2 regions of the Streptomyces sp. NPDC107575 genome follow, and region 1 is predicted to be linked to the other one. Evidence: riboswitches for the same ligand, from Rfam matches in the RefSeq annotation. Region 1 holds a riboswitch; the other holds the start of a gene.
The links. Region 1 has a riboswitch for ZMP and ZTP ahead of ACZ7L4_RS22200 (glycine hydroxymethyltransferase). Riboswitches for the same ligand answer to the same signal wherever they lie in the genome.
Positions count from the first base shown of each region.

Region 2: it holds a riboswitch for ZMP and ZTP, as region 1 does, so the genes downstream of both, ACZ7L4_RS41130 (bifunctional 5,10-methylenetetrahydrofolate dehydrogenase/5,10-methenyltetrahydrofolate cyclohydrolase) here and ACZ7L4_RS22200 (glycine hydroxymethyltransferase) in region 1, are expected to answer to the same signal.

Region 1 is NZ_JBVKBG010000004.1:556,805-564,758, forward strand. Features, by position in the region: gene ACZ7L4_RS22185 (hypothetical protein) at 1-178, shown strand, start outside; gene ACZ7L4_RS22190 (glutathionylspermidine synthase family protein) at 201-1,391, shown strand; gene rocD (ornithine--oxo-acid transaminase) at 1,414-2,619, opposite strand; ZMP/ZTP riboswitch at 2,749-2,835, shown strand; gene ACZ7L4_RS22200 (glycine hydroxymethyltransferase) at 2,864-4,312, shown strand; gene ACZ7L4_RS22205 (hypothetical protein) at 5,620-6,288, opposite strand; gene trpS (tryptophan--tRNA ligase) at 6,436-7,452, shown strand; gene ACZ7L4_RS22215 (2'-5' RNA ligase family protein) at 7,533-7,954, shown strand, end outside.
Region 2 is NZ_JBVKBG010000012.1:178,506-186,459, forward strand. Features, by position in the region: gene ACZ7L4_RS41115 (SDR family NAD(P)-dependent oxidoreductase) at 1-224, opposite strand, end outside; gene ACZ7L4_RS41120 (TetR/AcrR family transcriptional regulator) at 373-1,020, shown strand; partial or broken gene ACZ7L4_RS41125 (alkanesulfonate monooxygenase) at 1,041-1,330, opposite strand; gene ACZ7L4_RS41130 (bifunctional 5,10-methylenetetrahydrofolate dehydrogenase/5,10-methenyltetrahydrofolate cyclohydrolase) at 1,520-2,401, opposite strand; ZMP/ZTP riboswitch at 2,423-2,508, opposite strand; gene ACZ7L4_RS41135 (zinc-binding dehydrogenase) at 2,609-3,628, shown strand; gene ACZ7L4_RS41140 (MerR family transcriptional regulator) at 3,655-4,032, shown strand; gene ACZ7L4_RS41145 (nitroreductase) at 4,584-5,282, opposite strand; gene ACZ7L4_RS41150 (NADPH-dependent F420 reductase) at 5,390-6,127, opposite strand; gene ACZ7L4_RS41155 (TetR/AcrR family transcriptional regulator) at 6,283-6,879, opposite strand; gene ACZ7L4_RS41160 (alpha/beta fold hydrolase) at 7,016-7,156, shown strand; gene ACZ7L4_RS41165 (nuclear transport factor 2 family protein) at 7,237-7,614, opposite strand; gene ACZ7L4_RS41170 (Chromate resistance protein ChrB) at 7,705-7,954, shown strand, end outside.

The DNA of each region.
Region 1 (7,954 bases):
CAAGTCCACGTCCTCGTCGACCGGCAAGTCCTCCGTCAACGGCGGCTGGTACTACGGCGGTTCGAAGAAGAGCGGCTCCCGCGTCGGCGGCGGCTCCTTCTCCAAGCCCTCCGGCGGAGGCGGTGTCACCCGCGGCGGCTTCGGCAGCGGCGGCAAGGGCGGAAGCTCCGGCGGCTGAGCCCGGACGGCCCGAGAAACCCATGAAGCGACACACCATCACCCCACGCCCCGGCTGGCAGCAGACCGTCGAGGAACAGGGGCTCATCTACCCGCTCACCCGCTACCCCGACGACTCGCTGCGCCCCTACTGGGACGAGAGCGCCTACTACGAGTTCTCGCTCCCCGAGGTCGAGGCGCTCGAAGAGGTCGTCGAGGAACTGCACCGCATGTGCCTCGCCGCGGCCGAGCACATCGTCCGCCACGACCGCTTCGCCGACCTCGGCATCACCGACCCGCGCGTCGCCGCTGCGGTCGCCGAGGCCTGGGAGCGGCGCGCCGAACTCCCGTCCGTCTACGGCCGGTTCGACCTCCGCTACGACGGAACAGGCCCGGCGAAGCTCCTGGAGTACAACGCCGACACCCCCACCTCCCTGGTGGAGGCCGCGAGCCCCCAGTGGTTCTGGATGGAGGAGCGGTTCCCCGGCGCCGACCAGTGGAACTCGCTCCACGAGCGGCTCGTCGACGCCTGGAAGAAGCAGGCCGCGCTGCTCCCGCCGGGCAGCCCGCTCTACTTCGCCCACTCCTCCGCCGACGAACTCGGCGAGGACCTGATGACCGTCGGCTACCTGAAGGAGACCGCCGAACAGGCGGGCCTGGACACCGACTGGATCTCCATGGAGGAGATCGGCTGGGACAGCATCTCCGAACGGTTCGTCGACAACCAGCTCGGGTACATCCGCAGCTGCTTCAAGCTGTACCCGTGGGAGTGGCTGACCACCGACGCGTTCGCCGAGCACGTCATCGCCGGCCTCGACAACGGCGGCGGCACGGGTACGACGATGTGGATCGAGCCCGCCTGGAAGATGCTGCTCAGCAACAAGGCGCTGCTCGCCGTGTTGTGGGAGCTGTACCCGGACCACCCGAACCTGCTCCCCGCCTACCTCGACGGCCCCCGCGAACTCGCCGCCGCCGACGGCCCCGGCTACGTGTCCAAGCCGCTGCTCGGCCGCGAAGGCGCGGGCGTCACGATCCACGCGCCGGGGAGCACGCCGGGGGAGCCCGAAGAGCCCTGCTGCTACCAGCAGTTGAGCGAACTGCCCGACTTCGACGGCAACCGCGTCGTCCTCGGCGCGTGGGTCGTCGAGGGCGAGGCGGCCGGCCTCGGCATCCGGGAGTCGGCGGGGCTGGTGACGGACGAGTACGCCCGCTTCCTGCCCCACGTCATCCTGTGAGCCGTACGCGGACGGGGCGGGCCTACGCCCCGAGTACCGCCCTGAGCTGATCGAGCCCCCAGTCCAGATCGTCCTTGCTGATCACCAGCGGCGGGGCGATCCGGATGGTGGACCCGTGGGTGTCCTTCACCAGGACCCCGCGGTCCATCAGCTTCTCCGAGATCTCCCGGCCCGTCCCGAACGACGGGTCGATGTCGACGCCTGCCCACAGCCCGCGTCCGCGCACCTCGGTGACCTTCCCCGTCCCCGTGAGCAGGCCCAGCTCGGCGTGCAGGTGTTCGCCCAGCTCCGCCGCCCGCTCCTGGAACTCCCCGGTGCGCAGCATCGCGATCACCTCCAGGGCGACCGCGCACGCGAGGGGGTTCCCGCCGAACGTCGAGCCGTGCTCGCCCGGCCGGAACACCCCGAGCACGTCCTTGCCCGACACGACCGCCGACACCGGCACGACCCCACCGCCGAGCGCCTTGCCCAGCACGTACATGTCCGGCACGACGCCCTCGTGCTCGCAGGCGAACGTACGACCCGTGCGGCCGAGGCCCGACTGGATCTCGTCGGCGATGAAGAGGACGTTCCGCTCGCGCGTCAACTCCCGTACGCCCGCCAGGTATCCGGGCGGCGGGACGAGCACGCCCGCCTCGCCCTGGATCGGTTCGAGGAGTACCGCCACCGTCTCGTCCGTGACGGCGGCGCGCAGCGCCTCCAGGTCCCCGTACGGGACGATGTCGAAGCCCGGCGTGTACGGGCCGTAGTCGGCGCGCGCCTCCTGGTCGGTGGAGAAGCTGACGATGGTCGTCGTGCGGCCGTGGAAGTTGTCGGAGGCGACCACGATCCTGGCCCGACCGTCCGGTACGCCCTTGACCCGGTAGCCCCACTTCCTGGCGGTCTTCACGGCGGTCTCGACGGCCTCCGCGCCCGTGTTCATCGGCAGCACCATCTCCATGCCGCACAGCTCGGCGAGCTGCGTGCAGAACGCGGCGAACCGGTCGTGGTGGAACGCCCGCGAGGTCAGCGTCACCCGCTCCAGCTGGGCCTTCGCGGCCTCGATCAGGCGGCGGTTGCCGTGCCCGAAGTTCAGCGCCGAATAGCCGGCCAGCATGTCGAGATAGCGGCGCCCCTCGACGTCCGTCATCCACGCGCCCTCGGCGGTGGCGACGACGACGGGGAGCGGGTGGTAGTTGTGCGCGCCGTGGTCTTCGGCGAGGGCGATTGCTGCGTCGGTGGCACTCACGGGATCTCCGATCGTCGCGGCTCTGCGGTGAGCGGGCCGAGGGTGTGGAGCGGGGCTTGTGGCCCCTTCCTATCGTCGCTCGCGATGTGGACGTGGAAACCTCGCCGGACGACGCGCCCGGTACTGTGAGGGCAGGGCCGTGACTGGCGCGCTGGGATGGGATCGACCATCGGGGAGCGGCCCGAGCAGTGTGTGCCGTGCGCCTGGGCCGACCCGTGAACCGACCGTGTCCGGAGGCTGCCCCATGACCGAAACCCCGCTCACCCCCGAATCCACCGCGTACCGCGCCGCGCTCGACGTCGTGCGCGCCGTGGAGCCGCGTGTCGCCGACGCCATCGGGCAGGAGCTCACCGACCAGCGCGAGATGCTCAAGCTGATCGCCTCGGAGAACTACGCGTCCCCGGCGACGCTGCTGACCATGGGCAACTGGTTCAGCGACAAGTACGCCGAGGGCACCGTCGGCCGCCGCTTCTACGCCGGCTGCCGCAACGTCGACACCGTCGAGTCGCTGGCCGCCGAGCACGCCCGCGAGCTGTTCGGCGCGCGGCACGCGTACGTCCAGCCGCACTCCGGGATCGACGCGAACCTGGTCGCCTTCTGGGCGGTGCTGGCCGACCGCGTCGAGGCGCCGTTCCTCGCGAAGACCGGCGTGCGCCAGATCAACGACCTGACGGAGGCGGACTGGGCGGAGCTGCGGCGCGCCTTCGGCAATCAGCGGATGCTGGGGATGTCGCTGGACGCTGGTGGTCACCTCACGCACGGCTTCAGGCCCAATATTTCCGGAAAGATGTTCGACCAGCGGTCCTACGGGACGGACCCGGTGACGGGGTTGGTCGACTACGAGGCGCTGCGTGCGCAGGCCCGCGAGTTCAAGCCGATGATCATCGTCGCCGGGTACTCCGCGTACCCGCGGCTCGTGAACTTCCGGATCATGCGGGAGATCGCCGACGAGGTGGGCGCCACGCTCATGGTCGACATGGCGCACTTCGCGGGGCTCGTCGCCGGCAAGGTGCTCACCGGCGACTTCGACCCGGTGCCGCACGCGCAGATCGTCACGACGACCACGCACAAGTCGCTGCGGGGCCCGCGCGGCGGCATGGTGCTGTGCGACGACTCGCTGAAGGACCAGGTCGACCGGGGCTGCCCGATGGTGCTCGGCGGGCCGCTGCCGCACGTCATGGCCGCCAAGGCGGTCGCGCTCGCGGAGGCGCGGCAGCCGGCGTTCCAGGACTACGCGCAGCGCATCGTGGACAACGCGCGGGCGCTGGCCGAGGGGCTCATGCGGCGGGGCGCGACGCTGGTCACCGGCGGTACGGACAACCACCTCAACCTCATCGACGTGGCGTCCTCGTACGGCCTCACGGGGCGCCAGGCCGAGTCCGCGCTGCTCGACTCCGGCATTGTCACGAACCGCAACGCGATTCCGGCGGACCCGAACGGGGCCTGGTACACGTCCGGGATCCGGATCGGTACGCCGGCGCTGACCACGCGGGGGCTCGGCACCGGTGAGATGGACGAGATCGCGGGGCTCATGGACCGTGTCCTGACGGCCTCCGAGCCGGGGACCACGAAGTCCGGGGCGGTGTCGAAGGCGAGCCACGTGCTGGAGCCGAAGGTCGCGGACGAGGTGTCCCACCGGGCGACGGATCTTCTTTCCGGGTTCCCGTTGTACGGGCAGATCGACCTGGGCTGATCCCCTCCGGGGCGGGTGACCGGGGCCGGTCGGGCGTGGCTGATCCTGCGGCACCGGCGTTACGGCCTCGGGGCTCCGCCCCGGACCCCGCGCCTCAATCGCCGGCGGGGCTGATTTTGCGGCACCGGGGTACGGTCGCGGGGCGCTGCCGGGGCTCCGTCGGGCGGGGCTGAATCGCCGCGTCGGCGTTGCGCTCTCGGGGCTCTGCCCCGGACCCCGCTGCTCAATCGCCGCAGGGGCTTGAGTTTGCCCGCCCACCCGGAGGGCGATGGCCCCATCCTTGCCTCGCCTGTCTCCGCCGCCCAATTTCCCACCCACCCGCCCCCTCCGGGGTCGTCGGCCCCACGGGGTGCCGCACCCGCCTGCGGCGACCCGCTGCCGGGCCCGATTACCCGCCTGTTGCAGTCGACCGTCACGGCCGCAGGCAACCGCCGGGCCCGCTCCTCCGCGCCTTGCGATCGACCGCACCCGACTTCGGCAACCGCCGCTGGTTCCGCCTCCCCACCCCTTGCCGTCGACCGCCACCGACTTGGGCAACTGCCGCGCGCCGCCTCCCCACCCGCTGCGGTCGGGCCGCACCCGACTTGGGCAATTGCCGCGCGCCCGGCTCCCCACCCGTTACGGCCGACCGCCACCGCCTTCGGCAACCGCCGCGCGCCCGCCTCCCCACCCGTTGCGGCCACCCACCCCCACTCCGGGATGACCGCCGCCGGATCCGGCTCCCCACCCGTTGCGGCCGACCGCCACCACCTTCGGCAACCGCCGCGCCCCGCCTCCCCACCCGTTGCGCTCGGGCCGCACCCGGCTTGGGCAATCTGCCGCCTGGGGCGGCAGGGTGGGCAAGGCGGCCCCCGGTGCCGCGCGCCCAGGACGGCGGGCGCCGACCACGTCGTAGCTGCCGGGGCCCGGTCGAGTGGGAGCCCCCGGAGGGGGGCGGGGGTGGGAGATAGGCGAGGGCCGGTGAAGTCGGTGGGACGCCTCGCGGCGTATCGGTCACGTGGCGCCGCTTCGGGCATTGGCCCGTGCTTTCGCGTGACGCCGTCACCGGCATGGTTCGCAGTGCTGCGCAACGCCGTTCCTGGTGCAGGACGTGGTGCTGCGCAACGTCTCTTCCGGCGCGGGCCGCGGTACCGCGCGACGGATGGGGCCCCGGTCGAGCGGGAGCCCCCGGAGGGGGCGGGTGGGTGGGAGATGGGCGGGGAGATCGTCGGTTCAGCCGGTGAGGTGCCTCGCGGCGCACCGATCACGCGCCGCCGCGCAACCCCGCCCCGGCAAACCCCACCGCCCCCCCGCAGCCGCCCCGACACCTACAGCTCGACCAGTTCCTGGCGGGGTTCCCGGGGCCCCCGGTCCCGTATGCGCAATAGCCACACCGCGCCCGCCGCCGCGAGGCCCACGGCGAGACCGGCCACGCCCCACCACCACGGGGAGCGGGCGTCCGGGGCGCCGGGGGTCGTCGGGAACACGCCCGACCGTGTCAGCTGGTCGACCAGGGTGCGGGACGCCTGGTGCCACCGGAGGTCGTCGTCGTTCACGTCGACCATCGGGTCCGTGCGGATCCACGGCGTACCGTCGTCCGCGACGATCAGCTGGTCCTGGCGTTCGATGACCGTGTCCGTACCGGGCGCCCGGTGGGTCTGGGGCCAGCCCGCCACACCGGTCAGACCCCACACGACCGTGGCCACCACGGGCGGGAAGTGTCCCTCCTGCCAGTCGTCCGGCACCCGCTCGGTCACCGTGTCGAACCCCGTCGTCAGGCGCTCAAGACGGGCGAAGTTCCGGTCCTCGTAGTGCACGGCCACCGAGGGCCCCGCCGCGGCACCCGGCGCGATCACCACCGCCAGATCCGGCACATCCATCCCGGCCCGCGGATCGGTCGGCCGCCCCCACGCCGTCGGCGCCGTCGCGCACAGCAAGGCCACCGCCACGAGCAGCACCCGGACCCACCCGAGCCCACCCCCTCGTACCCCCTGCATCGCCACCCCCGTCGACGCGCCCCCGCGTGACTCCCGCCACATCGTCAAGCTACCGGCGCCCGCTGACAACGACCAGGCCGCACCCCGCCCGGCAAAGGACCTTTGGCCGCTGCGGAGCTGTGTGGCGCACCTGAGACAATGAGGCACATGGCCTCTGATGTTCGCCCTCGTGTGCTCTCCGGTATCCAGCCCACCGCCGGCTCGTTCCACCTCGGCAACTACCTCGGCGCGGTCCGCCAGTGGGTGGCGCTGCAGGAGTCCCACGACGCCTTCTACATGGTCGTGGACCTGCACGCGATCACCGTGCCGCAGGACCCGAAGGAGCTTCGGGCGAACACCCGGCTCGCCGCCGCGCAGCTGCTCGCCGCGGGGCTCGACCCGGAGCGTTGCACGCTGTTCGTGCAGAGCCACGTGCCGGAGCACGCCCAGCTGGCCTGGGTCATGAACTGCCTCACCGGCTTCGGCGAGGCCAGCCGGATGACGCAGTTCAAGGACAAGTCCGCGAAGCAGGGTGCCGACCGGGCGTCCGTCGGACTGTTCACGTATCCGGTGCTGCAGGTCGCCGACATTCTGCTGTACCAGGCCGACCAGGTCCCGGTCGGTGAGGACCAGCGGCAGCACATCGAGCTGACCCGCGACCTCGCCACGCGCTTCAACGGCCGCTTCGGCGACACGTTCACGCTCCCGGCGCCGTACATCCTCAAGGAGACGGCGAAGATCTACGACCTCCAGGACCCGTCGATCAAGATGAGCAAGTCGGCGTCGACGCCGAAGGGCCTCATCAACCTGCTCGACGAGCCGAAGGCGACCGCCAAGAAGGTCAAGAGCGCCGTCACCGACACCGACACCGTGATCCGCTACGACGCGGAGAACAAGCCGGGCGTCAGCAACCTGCTCTCCATCTACTCCACCCTCACCGGTGCCGGTATCCCGGAACTGGAGGAGAAGTACGAGGGCAAGATGTACGGTGCGCTGAAGACGGACCTGGCCGAGGTCATGGTGGACTTCGTGACACCGTTCCGGACCCGCACCCAGGAATATCTGGACGACCCGGAGACGCTTGACTCGATCCTGGCCAAGGGCGCGGAGAAGGCGCGGACCGTCGCCGCGGAGACCCTTTCCCAGGCCTACGACAAGGTCGGCTTCCTGCCCGCCAAGCACTGAGCCGAGTACTGGGCCGAGCACGGAAACCTTCCGTACGTACGCGCAGCCGCCCGCCCGCCACACGACGACAGGAGTATGACGTGGGGACCGTAACGATCGGTGTCTCGATCGCGGTCCCGGAGCCTCACGGCAGCCTGCTCCAGGAGCGGCGCGCGGGCTTCGGCGACGCCGCGGCGCACGGTATTCCCACGCACATCACCCTGCTCCCGCCGACCGAGGTGGACGGCGGCGACCTCACGGCGATCGAGGCGCATCTGGAGGAAGTGGCCTCCGGCGGCCGCCCGTTCGCGATGCGGCTGTCGGGCACGGGCACGTTCCGGCCGCTGTCACCCGTCGTGTTCGTGCAGGTCGTCGAGGGCGCCGAAGCCTGCACCTGGCTGCAGAAGCAGGTGCGGGACGCGTCGGGCCCGGTCTCCCGCGAGCTGCAGTTCCCGTACCACCCGCACGTGACCGTGGCGCACGGCATCGACGAGGAGTCGATGGACCGTGCGTACGCGGAGCT
Region 2 (7,954 bases), on a different contig from region 1:
CCGGAGACGAAGGCGGGAAACGAGGCCACGTCGCTGACGTCCAGCCGCAGTGCGGCAGCCGTGGCGCCGGTTTCCTGAACGTGCCTGACCGTCTCCTCGGCCTCCTTCGCATCGCCGCGGTAGGTGACGATGACGCGCAGCCCGTGCCGGGCCAGCGCCCGGGCCGCGGCCCGGCCAAGGCCGCGATTGCCGCCGGTCACCAGTGCGATCTTCCCTGGCTCCATGAGTGCTTCTCCTTGGGAAACGGAGCGACGCCGGCCAGGAGTGCTCCCGCCGAGCAGATGCGAGACGAGTGACTCGCCTCCCTTCCACGTAAACACCCACACAGTGGCGAGTCAAGTGACTCGCCTCGCCATGGGGCATACTGGGCCGATGACCGCAGGACTCTCCCCGCACCATCAACAACTCGCTCAGCGCAAGCGCGAGGCGATCACCGCAGCGGCCACGCAGCTGTTCCTGGAGCGGGGCTACGACGGGACCTCGCTGGCGAAAATCGCGCAGGAAGCCGCCGTCTCGAAGTCCACGCTGTTCAAGCAGTTCCCCACCAAGGCGGCGCTCTTCGAGGCCATCGTCACCGAGTACTGGAAGGGCGGGCCGGACCCGGCGGCTCCCGCGACACAGCCCGCCGACCTGCGTGCCGGCCTGAGCTCGATCGGCCGCCAGTACGCCGACCTGATCGGCCGGCCCGCGATGGCGGCCCTCTTCCGCATCGTCATCGCCGAACTTCCGCGCTTCCCGGAACTGGGACGCGCCCAGTTCGAGCTGGGCAAGCTGCCCTACTTCATCTCCGTCCAGCGCTACCTGGAGGACCAGCACACCGCGGGCACCGCGGTGGTACCCGATGCGGAGAGCGCCACCAACCAGTTCCTCGGCATGATCGCCAACTACGTCCTGTGGCCGCGCATGCTGGTCGCCGACTGGAGCCCCGCACCTGCCGACATCGGCCAGGCCGTCGACGAAGCGGTCACGACGATGCTCGCCCGTTACGGCCGCGGCCCCGACCACCCGCAGCACTCCTGACCCGCCAGGAGACCGGACGGTCACCGTCGTCCGCCCATCCCCAACGCAAGCAGCACTGTCTCCGCCACCCGGTAGACCTCCTCGAGGAGGGGGCCCAGAGAGGATGAAGGTAGCGACGCCCAGGTCCCTGAACTCCCGCAGGCGGCCGGCGCTTTGGGCCGTCGAGCCGACGACGGCCGCGCCGGGGCCCGAGCGGAACAGGCTCATGGCCGGCCATAGGCTCGCGGTGCGTCTCCAGCCCCCGTGCGCGGACGGGGACGCGGCCGCCGTGCTAGAGGTCCCGGCACTGCCAGCCGGTGCCGTCCTCGCCCCCCCCTTGAGGCCGACCCCGCAAGGTGCTGCTGGCGTGACCGCGCCCGGCCACGCGGACCCCGAGTCCTGCCCCCACTGCCGGCCTTCACCGAGCGCACCATCGTCGAACGCGACACCCTGCGCCCTCGATGTGCTGTTGCTGGCGACGGGAGGGCGAGTGTGGGCGCGATGTCCGACGGACAGACGCTCAGACCGCCTCCGGTGGATTCTGCTGGATTCCGAGCTGGTTCGCGGCGGCCTCCACGGTCTGCGCCAGCAGGACGGCGATGGTCATCGGTCCGACGCCGCCGGGCACCGGAGTGATCAACCGGGCGCGGGCGGAGGCGGTGTCGAAGTCCACGTCGCCGACGTTGCCCGGGTTGTATCCGGCATCCATCACCACCGCGCCGGGCTTGATGTCCTCGCCCCGGATCAGCCGCGGGCGTCCCACGGCCGCCACCACGACGTCTGCTTCGCGGACGATCGCCGACAGGTCCGCCGTGCGGGAGTGGCAGTACGTCACCGTGGCGTTCTTGGCCAGCAGGAGCATCCCGGCCGGCTTGCCGAGGATCGCGCTGCGCCCCACCACGACGGCGTGCTTGCCGGCGAGTTCGACGTCGTACGCCTCGAGCAGACGCATGATGCCGCCCGGGGTGCAGGACACGAAGCCCGGCAGCGCGAAGCTCATCGCGGCGAACGAATGCATCGTGACCCCGTCGACGTCCTTCTCCGGAGCGATGGCCTCGAACGCCGCTCGCTCGTCGATGTGCGGGCCGCACGGATGCTGGAGCAGGATGCCGTGCACGTCCGGATCGGCGGACAGGCGGGCGAGGGTGTCGACCAGTTCGGCGGTCGTGGTGGTGGCGGGCAGAGCGACGTGCCGGGACCGGATGCCCGCCTTCGCGCACCGGGCCTGCTTCATGCGGACGTACGTGACCGACGCCGGGTCCTCTCCCACGAGCACCGTCGCCAGACAGGGGCTGGTCCCCTCACGCCGCGAAATCTCAGCTGCCTGGGCGGCCGTCTCGTCGAGGATGCGTTTGGCGAGGCCGGTGCCGTCCATGAGCTGGGCCGTCCGAGTCACGGACATGGTTGCCTCCAGGCGTTGCTGACCACTCGCCCAGGCGCACGGCAACGACGTCTCGTCAGACCGCTCCCCGGTGGTGCTCCACCTCAGCGCCAGTCACGGCCCACACCGCACTGTAGTCGCAACCTCTGCGCCCTGCTTGCCCCTGACGCGCACGTCAAGAGTTAACGTCCGGGCCTGCCCAGCCGCTTCGGCTCTCGGAGGTTCCCCATGCCCGCACCGTCCACCGGCCGCGAAATCCGCCTCGCCGCCACTCCTGTCGGCCTGCCAGGACCGGAACACTTCACCATCGCCCACTCCCCCGTCCCACGTCCCAAGACGTGCCAACTCCTCGTCCGCAACCGGCACTTCCTGGTCTTCCCGGGACTGCGCACTCTCGTCTCCGCCGAAGCGAAGGACTTCCCGTTCCCGCCGCTGAAGCCCGGCGAGGCCCTGTTCGGCCCGGCACTGGGCGAGGTGGTGGCGACGGGGCCGGACGTCACCGACATACAGCCCGGCACCTTGGTCACACACATGCAGGGGTGGCGGGAGTACGCGGTGATCGGCGCGGATACCGTACGTGCCGTGCCGGACGGACACCCGGACCCGGTCGCCCTGCTGTCCACGGCATCGGCAGCATACGGAGCACTGACCCGGCTGGCCGAACTACGGCCCGGTGAGACGGTGTTGGTGACCGGCGCGGCCGGCGGAGTCGGGTCGCTCGCCGGGCAGATCGCACGGCTGCTGGGCGCCGCGCGAGTCGTCGGCACCACCCGCAGCCCGGCCAAGGCCGCACGGCTGCGGCAGGAACTCGGGTACGACACCGTGGTGGTGCCCGGCAACGACGGACTCCGTTCACTCGCCGAGGCCGCTCCCGACGGCTACGACGTGATCATCGACAACGTAGGCGGCGAACAGCTCACCGCCGCCGTGGAGTTGACACGACACGGTGCACGGGTCGCCGTGGTCGGTGCCCTGTCCGGACAGTTCGACCCCGCGCTGCCGGGCGGGAGTTCACCCACCGTGATCGACACATTCGCCCTGGTGAAGCGCTCGGTGTCACTGCTCGGCTATCAGAGCGTGGACCATCCCGGAGTGGAGGAAGAGTGGCGCGAACGGTTCGCCGACTGGCTGCGGACCGGGCAGATCGTCTTCCCGTACACGGTACTGCCGGGCATGGAACGCGCCCCTTCGGCGTTGCAGGAGCTACAGCAGGGCCGGCACTTCGGCACCCTGGTGGTGGAAGTCTGACCGGCACGCGGATGAGGGGGACCAGGATGCGGATCGGTGACGCGGCGGCAGCGGCCGGGACCACACCGCGCGCCCTGCGCTTCTACGAGGAGCGGAAGCTCCTGCCGCCACCGCGGCGCACCGCGTCGGGCCAACGGGCCTACACGGAACGAGACTTGGCCCGCATCCGCGTCGTGCGCCGACTGCTCTCGCTCGGCCTGACCGTGGCGGACGTCCGGGCGTGCGCCGACCGTATCGACCTACTGATCGCCGAGCCCGACCGCCGGTGCTCCGCGCCCGCACCGGGCGCCGCACAGGGCGTCGTGGACCAGCGGATCGCCGCGATCGACGCCGAGATCGCCAGGCTCACCGCGCTGCGCGAGAGCCTGGCGGGACAGATCGCGGCGCCCGAGCCGGCCGCGTAACAGAGCAGGAGGTACCTCATGCGGGGACCGGGAGGTGGGAATCCCCGCCGCGGCGACACACTCCGGGCCCCGATCAGCCGATCCCTGTTGGCGATCGGCCCGTTGGACGCGGCTGATCCGGTCAGCGGGGCATGCGCCGCCCCAAGTCCCCTGCCTTCTCACGGAGGCCCACAGCCCAGGCCGCGCCTTCCGTCGGGGTGGACATCCCGGCCACCATGGATACCTGAACATCCTCGAGCTGCGCTTCCTGAGCAGCTCCATGCTCCTCCAGTCCACTTCGATCGCGGCCCGTTCCGCCAGGACCAGCACTGTGGCAATATCCATCGGACCGATGCCCGACGGGAGTTCCAACTCCGCTTCGAAGACCGCTACCTGGCGCCGGAGCATACGGGACACTCCATTGGACGGGGTTTCGGCGTTGCCCGCGTAGCGCGGACCAGTGACTCAGGCGTTCGCCGATCGGGGCCTCGTAGCCCTTGTGGGGGGGGGCTGGTAGTACGTCACGCGAGCGCGCTCCGGGCACACGCATTGCTGACCAAGCGGCCCGCCCGTCAGCCCTGTTGGAGGACGCCGGGAGTGTCGTGCAGGGCCACGCTCTCCTGCAGCGGGACGCGGCCCACGTCGATGGTGTGCATCGGCGATGTCTCGTCGCCGGTGCCGAAGGAGATGCCGAACAGCAGCTTGTGGTCGTCGGGGATGCCGAGGGTCCGGCGGACGGTGTCGGCATAGACGCCGAGGATGGTCTGGGGGATGCCGCGGTAGCCGCGTGCGGTGAGCGAGAGCAGGAAGTTCTGGGCGTACATGCCGATGTCACCGGCCGTGCGCACCCCGTCGCCGAGCACCGGCATGAAGAGGAGGGCGACGTGGGGCGCCCCGTAGAACCTCAGATTCTCGCGGATGACCTCCTTCCTGCCCTCGTGGTCCGAGCGTGCGACGCCGCGGGCGCCGTAGACACTGGCCGCGTGCTGGTGCGACCGCTGCTGGTATACGCCGTCGCCGTAGCCGGTGGTGAAGTCGGGGGACGTCCGGTTCTCTTCGAACGCGGTGAGGAGTTCCTTGCTCAGGGCGTCGCGTGTCGCTCCGGAGACGATGTGGACGTGCCACGGCTGGGTGTTGCTGTTCGACGGTGCCGTCTGGGCGTCTTCGAGGACGCCGCGGATGTCCGTAGCGGGCAGTGGGGTGGGCAGGAACTGCCGGGAGGAGTGCCTGGCCCGTATGAGATCACTGAAGTCCAAGATGGCGGTGGGCAACGCGGGTCCTTTCGGGGAATGGTGTGTCCTGTCGTGGCGGCGTCGCCGGCGCGAGAGGGGGTGTGCCGTCCAGGCCTCACCTCGTCGGGTCGGCGTGTGCACAGGCGTCACCGATGGGCGGCGCGGTTCATCTCGACGATGTCGTCCACGGTGGGGTTGTCCGGGAGGCCGGCGCGGCGTTCGAGCAGGCTGTCGCGGACGGCCGCGTCCTTGACCCGGTCGGCCGCGGCCAGTGCGGCCGGCAGCTCGTCCAGGGTCAACTCCGTGCAGTAGGCAGGGCCGTTGGGCTGCTGGCGCCAGGAGTCGGCCAGGGTTCCGGAGTCGTAGGGGTCGAAGCCCGTGTCGTCCACCAGGCGCATGGCCACGCGCTTGGCTTCGGCGGAATCGCCGGCGACCGGGAGGGCGATGCGGCCCGGCGTGCCCGCCGGAACCCCCTTGGTGCGCTGGGTCTCGGCCAGGGCCGCGTTCCACGCCTTGACCACGGGACGGCCCAGGAGTTCGGCGGTGTACGCGCTCTCCGCCATGCCGTTGTCCACGGCCTCGATCGGATCGCCGAGGAGCCCCGGGTAGTAGTTGGACGTGTCGATGACGACCGTCTCGGCGGGCACGGAGGCGAACAGGTCGGCCAGCTGACCGGCCGCCCCGAAGGGAATGGCCAGGACGATCGCATCCTTGCCCTGGACGGCGTTCTCAAGAGCGACGGTACGGGCGCCCGCCTCCAGTACGTCGGGCGCGACGACCTCGCGGCCGCGGGCATCCGCCACCTCGACGTCGTGACCGGCAGCACTGAGCTTGCTGGCCAGGTTGCCGCCGATCGCACCGGCACCGATAACAGCTATTTGCATGATTTGTCCTTTGAAAGGGTGCACTGCACCAGGGCAGAGCGAAGCGATGAGCGTGTATTTGGGAGGGGTGCCGGACGGCACCCCTCATCCGGCCGGGGCGCCGTGGAGTTACGGCGTCGGCCTGACAGCGGGTTGGGCGGTAGGTCCGGGCAGGGCTACGCCGGAGCGTTCCCCTTGCGGTAGCCGCTGGCGATCAGCGCGCGGAGGCGGTCCAGCGACTCCTCGTCGGTGGCCCCGGCGCCCTTGAGCCAGGCGACCGACACGGCCGCGAGGAACAGGTCGTACCCCCGCACCGACTCCCGTACGGCGCCTGCGACTTGCGCCGCCCGCACGTACTCGTCGGTGGCCGTGATGACGGTGTCACACGGGATGGTGAGCGGGTTGTCCGGATCCTGCGCCCTGGCCGCGGTCATGAGCGGCTCCGGGAGCCCGCTGAAGGCACTGAAGTATTCCTCCAGCGCGCGCAGCCACTGCTCCAGCGCTTCCACGGCGTCCCCGAGCGTGGCGATGTCGGCCTGGCGGGCCACCAGCTCCTCGGACCGCGTCTGGAGAACGGCCGCCAGCAGCGCTTCCCGCGTGGGGAAGTGCCGGTACAGGGTGCCGGCGCCGACGCCCGCCTCCTTGGCCACCGCCTCCAGGGACGTACCGACGCCGTACGTGAGGAAGTGGCGCTGCGCGGCCTCCAGGAGGGCGGTGCGGTTGCGCTGGACGTCCGCGCGGGGTTTGCGCCCCTGCTTTTCACTGGTGCTCATACGCCCTCCTGCCCTGCGCTGTTCCTGCCGCCCCAAAAAAGTGGAGGCAGCCTCCGTACTCATTCGAGATTAAAACGGAGACAGCCTCCGGTCAAGTTCGCGAGGCGCATCACGGGAGAGCGACAATGACCGCCTGGTGCCCTCGACCCTCTCCGGGGACCTGCACCGCCGCATCGCGGGCAGCGAGTTGATCACCTACCCCGACGCCGGTCACGGCGGCATCTTCCAGCACCACCAGAGGTTCGCCCCGGTCGCGGTGGAGTTCCTCGATCGATGATTACTGGCACGCATCAAGGGGCGCGCTCTGGTCACGATCGCCCGGCTCGAGCAGAGCTCGCCAAGCGGCAGAAGGACGGTTCAGGAGGCGGACGGCTCGATCTCGCCCGCGAAGACGATGATCTGGTCGATGAGGCTCCGCCGCAGATGGACGACGTCCGTTCCCGCGAGGCGGGGGCCTCCGTCCGGGGTGGTGAAGACCCACTGGTACCGGGCCCACTCGCTGGGCATGTCCACCGCTGAGCAGCGCACCATCGTGCCGGTCCCGGCCGGGTGGCGCCGGATGTCGAGCACGAACCGTTCGACCGCGGCGATCCCTTCGCTGCGACCCAACGGCCCCCAGAAGACCACGTCCGAGGTCAGGGCCTGGGAGAGCAGGGAAGTCACATAGTTGTCGTCCGAGGTGTTGAACGCGGAGATGAACGTGTCGATCGCGGAGCGTGCCGTCTCTTCCTGCATGCCCCAGTAATACCAGCCGTTGCGCGTGCGTTCGCCCCGCGGGCCGCCGCCCGGACAGGCCGTGATGTAACACCTGCTACATTCCCAGTTGTGTCCAACGACAAATCCGATGGCCGCTGGCTCGTCCTCGTGATCAAACTGCCCGCCGCACCGTCCCGGCACCGCGTCGCGGTCTGGCGCGAGCTGCGCAAGATCGGGGCGCTGTCCCTCGGGCAGGGCGTGTGGGCGGTGCCGGATGTGCCGGTGTTCGCCGGCGGTGTCACGCGCGCCGTCGAACTGACCGAGCGAGCCGAGGGGCAGGCTGTGACGCTCGCCGCGGCCGGGCGGGACGCCGAGGACT